Regions from separate parts of the Desulfovectis peckii genome, predicted to be linked through region 3. Evidence: riboswitches for the same ligand, from Rfam matches in the RefSeq annotation. Region 3 holds a riboswitch; each other region holds the start of a gene.
What was found. Region 3 has a riboswitch for cyclic di-AMP ahead of ACZ5NG_RS03210 (C40 family peptidase). Riboswitches for the same ligand answer to the same signal wherever they lie in the genome.
Positions count from the first base shown of each region.

Region 1: another riboswitch for cyclic di-AMP. It lies ahead of ACZ5NG_RS06970 (quaternary amine ABC transporter ATP-binding protein); the one in region 3 lies ahead of ACZ5NG_RS03210 (C40 family peptidase).
Region 2: another riboswitch for cyclic di-AMP. It lies ahead of eam (glutamate 2,3-aminomutase); the one in region 3 lies ahead of ACZ5NG_RS03210 (C40 family peptidase).

Region 1 covers NZ_AP042409.1:1,397,777-1,401,055, forward strand. Annotated here, with positions in the region: gene ACZ5NG_RS06965 (ABC transporter permease) at 1-640, opposite strand, end outside; gene ACZ5NG_RS06970 (quaternary amine ABC transporter ATP-binding protein) at 633-1,835, opposite strand; cyclic di-AMP (ydaO/yuaA leader) riboswitch at 1,988-2,141, opposite strand; gene rpe (ribulose-phosphate 3-epimerase) at 2,241-2,897, opposite strand; gene rsgA (ribosome small subunit-dependent GTPase A) at 2,890-3,279, opposite strand, start outside.
Region 2 covers NZ_AP042409.1:1,170,700-1,173,978, forward strand. Annotated here, with positions in the region: gene ACZ5NG_RS05855 (hypothetical protein) at 1-354, opposite strand, end outside; gene ACZ5NG_RS05860 (YtrH family sporulation protein) at 351-674, opposite strand; gene eam (glutamate 2,3-aminomutase) at 737-1,999, opposite strand; cyclic di-AMP (ydaO/yuaA leader) riboswitch at 2,129-2,265, opposite strand; gene cobC (alpha-ribazole phosphatase) at 2,414-3,022, opposite strand; gene cobU (bifunctional adenosylcobinamide kinase/adenosylcobinamide-phosphate guanylyltransferase) at 3,051-3,279, opposite strand, start outside.
Region 3 covers NZ_AP042409.1:645,558-648,836, reverse strand. Annotated here, with positions in the region: gene ACZ5NG_RS03215 (helix-turn-helix domain-containing protein) at 1-457, shown strand, start outside; gene ACZ5NG_RS03210 (C40 family peptidase) at 514-1,155, opposite strand; cyclic di-AMP (ydaO/yuaA leader) riboswitch at 1,156-1,289, opposite strand; gene ACZ5NG_RS03205 (acyl-CoA dehydratase activase-related protein) at 1,642-3,279, shown strand, end outside.

The DNA of each region.
Region 1 (3,279 bases), 750 kb from region 3:
TGCATTGGTTGACCCCGGTCATAATGGTTGGCAGGGCCAAAGGCAATTGTACTTTAAAAAGTTTTTGCCTTTCCGTTGAGCCAAAGGCCTCCGCCGCCTCGATCAACTCTTTAGGTACTTGCCGGATACCCAGGTCAGTCAGCTTAATAGCCGGCGGCATGGCAAATGCCACGGTGGCAATCAGTCCGGGTACTTCTCCCACACTAAATAAAATCACCACCGGCACTAAATAAACAAAAGGCGGCATTGTTTGCATTAAATCTAAAATCGGCATTATTATTCTGCGTACCCAATCGTTGCGCGCTGACCAAATTCCTAAAGGTATGCTCATGATTAACGACAGTATTGTGGCAATTAACACCAAGGTGATGGTCTCCACAGCGGGTTTCCACATTTCCATGTTCCAAATTAAAAACAGTCCTAATCCTGAACCGATGGCTATTTTGGGGCCGGCCAGGCGCCAGGCAATTAAAATCACAATTATCAGAAAAAGCAGCGGATGAAGGCGCAGCAATAAATCTGTAGAACTGCCAATCATAAATTTAATTATAGTGGTAATCAAAGCAAAAAGTCCGCCCAAGTAGGTGTTTGCTGCATCCACCAGCCATTCCGTAGCTTCTCCGATCGGTATTTTAAGCATCTTCGTCAACGCCTCCCCCTTTCCTCAGCATGCCGGCCAGTACGGCACCGCGAACAATTACACCCATTAATTTTCCGTCATCACTGACTACAGCTACCGGAAATTTAGAATCGGCCAGCAGGGGAATGACATCGTTTATGTGGGTATCCGGCGTTACTTGGGGTACGTCGGTGATGATTAACCTCTTGATATCTTTGTAGCCGTTCACTACAGCGTCAACACAGCAGTCTGCGGTGACAATCCCCAAAAGCCTCTTATCCCTGGCAGTAACAAAGATACTGGATAACCCCTTATCTCGCATCATGCGCAGTGCCATTCTGGGACCGTGATTAATGGTTATTGTCACATTGGGATCTTTCATCACACCCTCTGCCGTCAACACCTTGGTCATGTCCACGTCTTCCACGAATCGCTCGACATAGTCATTGGCCGGGTTGGTTAAGATATCTTCCGGCGTACCAATTTGCACCACACCGCCGTCTTTCATCAGCATTATGCGATCGCCGATTTTTAGTGCCTCATCCAAATCATGGGTGACAAAAATAATTGTTTTGTTCATCTTACTTTGGATGGATATCAGCTCATCCTGCATTTCTTTACGAATCAACGGATCCAGTGCACTAAAAGCCTCATCCATAAGTAAGATGTCGGGATCGCTGGCCAACGCCCGGGCCAAACCAACCCGCTGCTGCATGCCGCCGGAAAGTTCCCGGGGATAGGAATATTCCCAGCCTTTTAAACCTACTAATTCCAGAGCGGCACCGGCCTTTTCCAGCCTGTTTTTTTCATCCATGCCCTGTACTTCTAAACCATAAGCCGCATTTTCAATTACCGTCCGATGGGGAAACAAAGCAAAACTCTGAAAAACCATTCCGAGCTTCTTACGCCTGATATTGCGCAACTGCTCTTTGCCGGCGGCGGTAACATCCTCTCCGTCTATCAACACCTGTCCCCTTGTCGGTTCAATCAAGCGATTCAGGCAGCGCAGCAATGTTGATTTGCCACTGCCGGAAAGCCCCATAATCACAAAGGTTTCCCCGGCATCAACTTCAAAACTGACATTATATACCCCGACGGTTTGCTTTGTCTTCTTCAGTATCTCCTCTTTGCTTTTCCCTTGATCAATTAATTGCAAAGCTTTTCTCGGATTGTCGCCAAAAATTTTAACTAAATCCTTAACTACTAATTTTTTAATGTTCGTTAACCCCCCTTCAAAGAAATTACTGACTATCGCGTACGGTAACCGGAGCACACAAGTTACCGGTGGATAATATAAATAAAAAAACCCCATTAAGCGGGGCTTACAGACATGACAAAGTAAGTATAATAATAAAACTCTTATTATACATTATACCCCTACAACGCTTACGAAGTTAGCTGACGGGTTCGGGTCGGAGCTAACCCTATGTGCCAAGATAATGAATATTCCCTTTCGGCACAATTCACCCCTATAACTTGGTTCCTCCGCTCTTCAATTATGAAGATTCAGCGCACTGTAAAAGCTATTCCATTTTATTATAACATAATAACAAAAAACCCCATGGTTGTCCATGGGGAGGTATGTAAAAAGATAATATTTTCCAATAAACCGACAAATTAGCTATAAGTGGGCAGACTGGCGCAGTTGATGAACCGCTGCCGCTATATCTTCTCCGCCAAAGATTGCCGACCCGGCAACCAACACATTTGCCCCGGCCTGCACAACAGCGGCGGCGGTTTGCGGATTAATTCCACCGTCAACCTGTATTTCCGTCTGTAAGCCCGCCTTGTCAACCGCTTCCCTTATACTTTTTATCTTCGGCAGTACTTGCGGAATAAATTTTTGCCCGCCAAAACCCGGGTTAACCGTCATTAGCAATACTAAGTCCAAAAGGGGCAGCACATGCTCAATCATAGCGATTGGTGTTGCCGGGTTTAACGCCACGCCTGCTTTCGCTCCCAATTCCTTTATTTGGGTTACTACCCGATGTAAATGCACACAGGCCTCGGCGTGAACGGTGATGATATCCGCCCCCGCCTGAACAAAGTCGGCCAAGTATTTTTCCGGTTCAACAATCATCAAGTGAGTATCAAAAGTCATCTTGGAATGGCGGCGCAGTGCTTTAACTACCGGAGGGCCAATGGTAATGTTGGGCACAAAACGTCCGTCCATGACGTCAATGTGCAAGTACTCCGCCCCGGCAGCTTCCACTTGGCGCACATCCTCCGCCAAATTAGCAAAATTTGCAGATAATATTGATGGAGCCAGCTTAATCATAGTATCTCCTTTCTCGTTCCAGCAGCTCGTTATAATAGTGCAAGTAAATTTGATACCTTCTGGTGTCGATTTGTCCCTTTTCTACCGCCTCTCTAACCGCACAATCCGGTTCCTGAGCATGAGTGCAGCTGACAAAACGGCACTTTTTTTGATGGGCGGCTATTTCAGGAAAATAATTGACCAATTCATTAGAATGTACTGCCGGCAGGTCTAAACTGGAAAAGCCGGGAGTGTCTGCTACCAAGCCACCGCCTGCCAGAGGCATCAACTCTACATGACGGGTAGTATGTTTGCCCCGGCCCAACTTTTTACTTATTTCACCGGTTTTTAACTTCAGCCCCGGCTGAATCGCATTTAGTATGCTTGATTTACCGACTCCCGA
Region 2 (3,279 bases), 530 kb from region 3:
TTTATAATTTACATTATTGATTTCCTGATAAAGCAGCGGTTCCAGCAGTTCTTGAATTTTTTTCTTTCCGGCTGATTGAATGCTGGCCGCTTCAAAGCTGGGGATATCATTCAGCTGTTGATCAATGTCCACATTGGCGGTGATATTGGTAATCACCTTTTTCTGCTGCTGTTTATACAAATATTTTTTCATTTCCTCCAAATCGGCCTGCTTGCTTTCTAATTCCTCCCGCAGCAAATGATTGTCGGCCGTCAGTTCTTCAAAATCGCGACTGATGTGTAAACTCATGCCGGCACTGCCGATAATTATTCCCATTAGCAGCGCGGAAATAATCTGCAAGACGGTCTTTTTCAACTTTTGCCACCCACCAGATATAAAATGAGGAAATAGCCCAGCTGCGCGCCGGCAAAGCCGCTAAGCAAATACAGCAGTTGTTTGATTACCGCCTTGATTTCACCTTCAAATATGCCGGATTCCAACACTTCAATGGCGGTAAAGGTGCCGCCGATAGCGGCAACTATTGCCCATATCTTTATTTCACCGGCTAAGCGCAGCATGGTGGTCAGCGGCGGCTGGCGCACTAATACGGCAGATGCGGCACCTATAATTGATGCGCCTAATACCACGCCTAAGGCGGTAAAAAAAATGATGACCATTTTTTGTTCAAAGGTCATCGAAACCCCTCCCCAAGCTGCTTTGTAAAATGTTATTAGCCGGGAAGGGGTTTTATGCGGCTTTAGTATTTGTTTTGGTAATGGATAATTCTCTTTTCCCAGGTGCGTAGAACTACTTCGTCTTCATTTTTATTCAGCAGGTATTTCGGTAAAACCGGCGTTTTGCCGTAACCGTTAGGCGCGTTGATAATGTAGGTGGGTACGGCCAAGCCGGAGGTATAGCCGCGCAGTTTTTCCATAATGGCAATTCCTTCGTCAACGGAGGTAATAAAGTGGCCGGTACCGGTAACTTGTTTAGCATGGAAAATATAGTAGGGTCTTACCCGAATGCGCAGCAACTGTTGATTTAATTTTTTCATTACATGGGGATCGTTGTTTATTCCTTTTAAAAGAACCGCTTGGTTTCCTAAAACCACGCCGGCCTTAACTAACATATCGCAGGCTTTTTTAGCTTCCGGGGTAATTTCTCTGGGGTGGTTAAACTGAGTGTTAATATAGATTGGCGGGTGTTTTTCTAAGACAGCGCACAATTCCGGTGTAATGCGCTGCGGCAAGGTGACAATTGTTCTGGTTCCCAGTCTTTTGATTTCCACATGTTCAATCTTGTCCAGTTCACCCAGTAGCCAATCCAGCATTTTGTCCGACAGCATTAGTGCATCTCCGCCGGTAATTAGCACATCTCTGATTTCCGGGTTTGCGCGGATATAATCCAATGCTTCTTCCAGCATTTCTTTCGGTTTGTGCCGGTCCACTTCACCGATGTTACGGCGGCGTTGACAGTGGCGGCAGTACATCGCACATTGATTGGTCACGTTAATAATTAAACGGTCGGGATAGCGGCGGGTAATGCAGGCAGCCGGAGAGGTAAACTCTTCTCCCATTGGGTCGTCCAGCCCGATTTCATCCTTTAATTCCAACTCTGAGGGTACAGCTTGCATCCAAATCGGGTCTGCCTCATCTGTATAATCCATCAAACTGGCATAATAAGGGGATATTGACCAGCGAAACCTTTCCCCTACTTTGGCAATTTTTTGGGAGGTTTCTTTATCTAAATCAAAAATCGCACTTAGAACTTCCGGTGTCTTTATGCGGTTAGCCATCTGCCATTTCCAGTTAGCCCACTGTTCTTCATCGGCATTAAAGTAGTTGAGTATCCTTTCTTTGCGCTTTTGGATCTGCTCTTGCAAATCAAAGCCCGTGTATATTGTATCCTTATCTTTTAGGTAGTCGCTGATTCTGCTACGAAGCTCAGCAGCACGTTGCAAAGCAATTAATCGCTTGTCCCTTTGGTCTAAGTATTTGCCTGGCACCGAAAATATTGCCATCTACAAATCCCCCCTTAATAGTTTTTTTACCAAAGTTTGTCAATCAAACGAAATAAAAAAACACCTTCCCGCGTGTGAGAAGAAGTGTTTTTAGGCATCACTAACTATAAGTACCCTTTTAGGTACCTTCAGTTTTTCTTCCCACGCTTGCGAAGTTAGCTGACGGGTTAGGGTTGGAAGATAACCCCTCCTTGCTTACAAGGATTCACCCCATTTAATTGGTTCCTCCGCTTCTTAATTAAATAAGAATTCAGCGTTTTTGATAATATTTAGTTATACTTTAAGCAAATGAATTATATCATATTTTTTAGCTAATTACCAGTACTAATTAACAGTATATGTAATTTTTTTGCGCTAATTATAAGTCACACTTAAAAAAAGGAAAGAAAGGCAAGAAAAAAGGGCTTAAAGCCCTCAATATACGGCGTTATACAGTTGTAAAAGGCCGTTATTAATATTATTGTCCGGAAAATGAATAATGCTCAGCGAACAATTATCAAGATACATGCGCCACAGTTTATTTAAGTCTATGCCCATAATACTGCAGATAATTGCTCTGATTGCCGCACCGTGGGAAACAACCAGCACATTTTTATTTGGGTATTGATCAATAATTTTTTGCACCGCCGCCGTTGTTCTTTCCGCCACCTCACTGAATACTTCCCCGCCGGGAATACGCGTGTTTAACGGTTCTTTACGCCACTTTTGCAGTATTTCCCCGTATGAGGCATTGATTTCATCATATGTTAAGCCTTCCCAATGGCCAAAATTGATTTCTCTCAAATTAAGGTCAGTGATTATTTCATCAGCCGGCTTTCCGCTGACAATTTGCGCTGTTTCCAGTGCCCTTTTTAAGTCACTGGCCAGCACCACATCTATCTTTATGTTTTTTAAATACTGAGCCAAGCGGGCCGCTTGCCTGCGCCCCACCTCCGATAAGGGCACATCACTGTGTCCTTGAAACTTTCCGACTGCATTCCAGTTAGTTTCGCCGTGCCTTACTAAGTACAGTCTTAGTCCCATATGTTCCTCCTAAGTTAATTATCTTCATTTACAAATTCAGTTTTTTAGCAGCCAGTGATTTAATTTCAATCGGCAATCCGGCCACCGTAAGATAAACTTCATCGGCAGCCTTGGCGATAATTTGATTGGCCACCCCCGCTACATCACGAAATGCCCGACCGATGCGGTTATCCGGCACTATGCCAAGGCTTACTTCATTAGCCACGATAATTACCGTTGCCTCAACTTCACCGGTTACTTCCGCCAGTCTCTTTACC
Region 3 (3,279 bases):
AAAAGAACAGGTACTATATGCCTTTTACCAAAGATATTCCGCCACAGACTGTTTAAAAATATTTTTTATTCCGGGAGAACAGCATATCAAACTCTGCCCGAAGTGCAAAAGAAAAGCACAACAACAGCGCATCAGTTACAGCGAATACGCCCGGCATACCGGCGGCTGTAATTGTTGTGTTAAAGATGACCGTCACTACAGTTTATACGAATTTGTTATAGATTACGACGAATATCACTTTTGTTTTCATACCCCATACACTGTAGCCCGCAAATGGTTCAAGGGTAAAAAGATTCCCACCAAATTCAGTAGCAGTCGCTATGAAATGGGTACCAATTTCGGGCGCTCCATTTTTGAACTGGAAGCCAAGGCAATTCCACTGGCGGAAGTAATTTCCGAATTAAAAGATTTTCTGGATTATGTAAACCAGTCTGCATTATCCGTTTCAAGAAGTTAATAAAAAGGCTGAAGCACTACGTTCGTTCGCAGTGCTTCAGCCTTTTTTAATCATATTTAAGGTAAAACGCGGCAAAAGCCGTACAAATGCTCTCCCCAATAAGGGCCGTAAATAGATGTAATTTGCACACCTCTGCTCGATGTTGAGCTAATGAACTGATTGTTGCCTAAATAAATACCGGTGTGCGATATATATCCCCCGTCTTTAAATGCCACGATATCCCCCGGCATAGCCTCTTGAACGGAAATTTTGGTACCGTAGTTATACTGTTCGGCGGCTGTGCGGGGCAAAGATATACCCGCATATTCATACACATACTTGACAAAGCCGGAGCAATCAAACCCTTGCGGTGAGCTTCCCGTATAGCGGTAGGGAGTACCCACAAATGACTTGGCGTAGGCGGTCAGTGCTGCTGCCCGATCCGTTCCACGGGAAACATCAGCAGTACGGGGGCGTTGCTCGGCAGCTGCGCTGCCCTCCTGCTTAACCAGCAGTACTTGACCGGGATGAATTAAAGGTGAACTAAGAGAGTTAAGACGTTGAATCTCGGCAACCGTTGTGCCATAGGTTACAGATATCCTCCACAACGTGTCGCCTTTTTGCACAGTGTGATAGGTATCTGCGAAAGCAACTGCAGGTGCCGCCGTCATTGCTGCAGTTAATACAGCAGATAACAAAAGTTTCTTAGTCCTTTTCATTTTGCCTCACTTTCCACGCCTACGAGGTTAGCTGCCGGGTTAGGACCGAAAGTGTAGCCCTTTGCTTAAAAAGCAATAAACCCCACATAATTGGTTCCCCCGCTTACCTAACGGTAATTCGGCGTATTCTGTTATTTTTACTAGTTGATTAATTGTTGGATATGTAACTATACGCACTAATACAATTATTTAGGGAGCAAAAAAGAAAAAATGTAAAAAAATAATACTTGTTCCTATGTTACCAAAATTTATTAACGAACACAATAACTTAAAAATAACTTTTTCGACAATAAATTATAACCTCGAATTATGCAATAGATTGGCAAGCTATTTAAAATGTGTTAAGTTTGTCGTAGAATTAATAAAAATACAATGATACCCACAAACTTATGTTTTGTTGCTTTCTTAATTTTGCTAATCATGGTAGTATATCTAATAGCTTGATGTACAGCGGAACAATTATAAGGAGAACAGTGAGGAGTAAAGATGAACAGCGTTTTAAATGTAGGGCTTGATGTTGGTTCTACTACCATAAAAATGGTTGTATTGGATAACCAAAACAATATCGTATATAAAAAGTATTTAAGACACTTCTCTGACATTAAAAACAGCTTGATAGCTTTGCTTGAAGATGCCAAGCCTGTTTTAAAGAGAAGATTGTTAACTATTATGATCACCGGTTCCGGCGGCTTTAATATTTCACGAAATTTAAACGTATCCTTTATTCAAGAAGTAATTGCCTGTGCCCATGCCATTAAAAATATCATTCCCAAAACTGATACCGCCATTGAATTAGGCGGCGAAGACGCTAAAATCACCTATTGGGGTGATTCTGTTGAACAAAGAATGAACGGAACTTGTGCCGGCGGTACCGGAGCCTTTATTGACCAAATGGCGGCATTGTTGCAAACCGATGCTGCCGGATTAAACGAACTGGCTAAAAACTATCGGCATATTTATCCAATAGCTTCCAGATGCGGTGTGTTTGCTAAAACAGATGTTCAGCCATTGCTAAATGAAGGGGTGGCAAAAGAAGATATTGCCGCATCCGTACTTCAGGCGGTAGTAAACCAAACAATCAGCGGATTGGCTCAAGGAAGACCAATTAGCGGTAAAGTAGCTTTTTTGGGCGGACCGCTGCATTTTATGTCCGAACTGAGAAAACGCTTTATTGAAACCTTGAATTTAAAAAGTGAAGATGTAATTGCTCCTAGCGATTCCCAATACTTTGTCGCTATCGGAGCGGCTTTGTCATCCCGTGAGGAAGAACCGGTTCCCTTTGAATGTTTATATGAAAGAAGCCCTAATATCTGGAAGATGAATGATGACGAAAGCGAAAAAACAGAACCGCTGTTCGCCAATGAAGCCGAGTATGAAGAATTTAAAGCCAGGCATGCCCGGCATAAAGTAAAAAGATTAGATTTAGCAAGCTACCAAGGCAACGCTTTCCTTGGTATTGATGCCGGATCTACTACCACAAAGGTAGCTCTGATCAGCGAAAAGGGCGAATTACTGTTTTCTCACTACGGCAGTAATATGGGCAACCCATTGGAATCAACCATTGAAGCCCTAAAGAAACTGTATGCCAAGATGAACGATAAAACCAAAATTGTCTGCTCAGCTGTAACCGGTTATGGAGAACGCTTAATCAAAGCGGCGCTAAAAGTAGACATTGGGGAAATTGAGACCGTTGCCCACTACAAGGCTGCCAGCTTTTTTCTGCCGAATGTAAATTTTGTGCTGGATATCGGCGGACAGGACATGAAAAGCTTAGTCATTCGTGACGGTGCTATTGATTCCATCATGTTAAACGAAGCTTGTTCTTCAGGCTGCGGATCATTTATTGAAACCTTTGCCCATTCGCTGAATATGGGTGTAAAGGAATTTGCCCGGCTGGGAATTAAGGCTAAAAACCCTGTTGATCTCGGCACCCGCTGTACTGTATTTATGAACTCCCGGGTAAAACAAGCCCAAAAAGAAGGTGCCGATATTGCCGATATTTCAGCGGGGATTTCTCTTTCGGTGATTAAAAACGCTTTGTTTAAAGTAATTCGCTTAAGAAGCCCGGAAGATTTAGGTAAAAACATAGTGGTGCAAGGGGGAACTTTCTATAACGACGCCGTA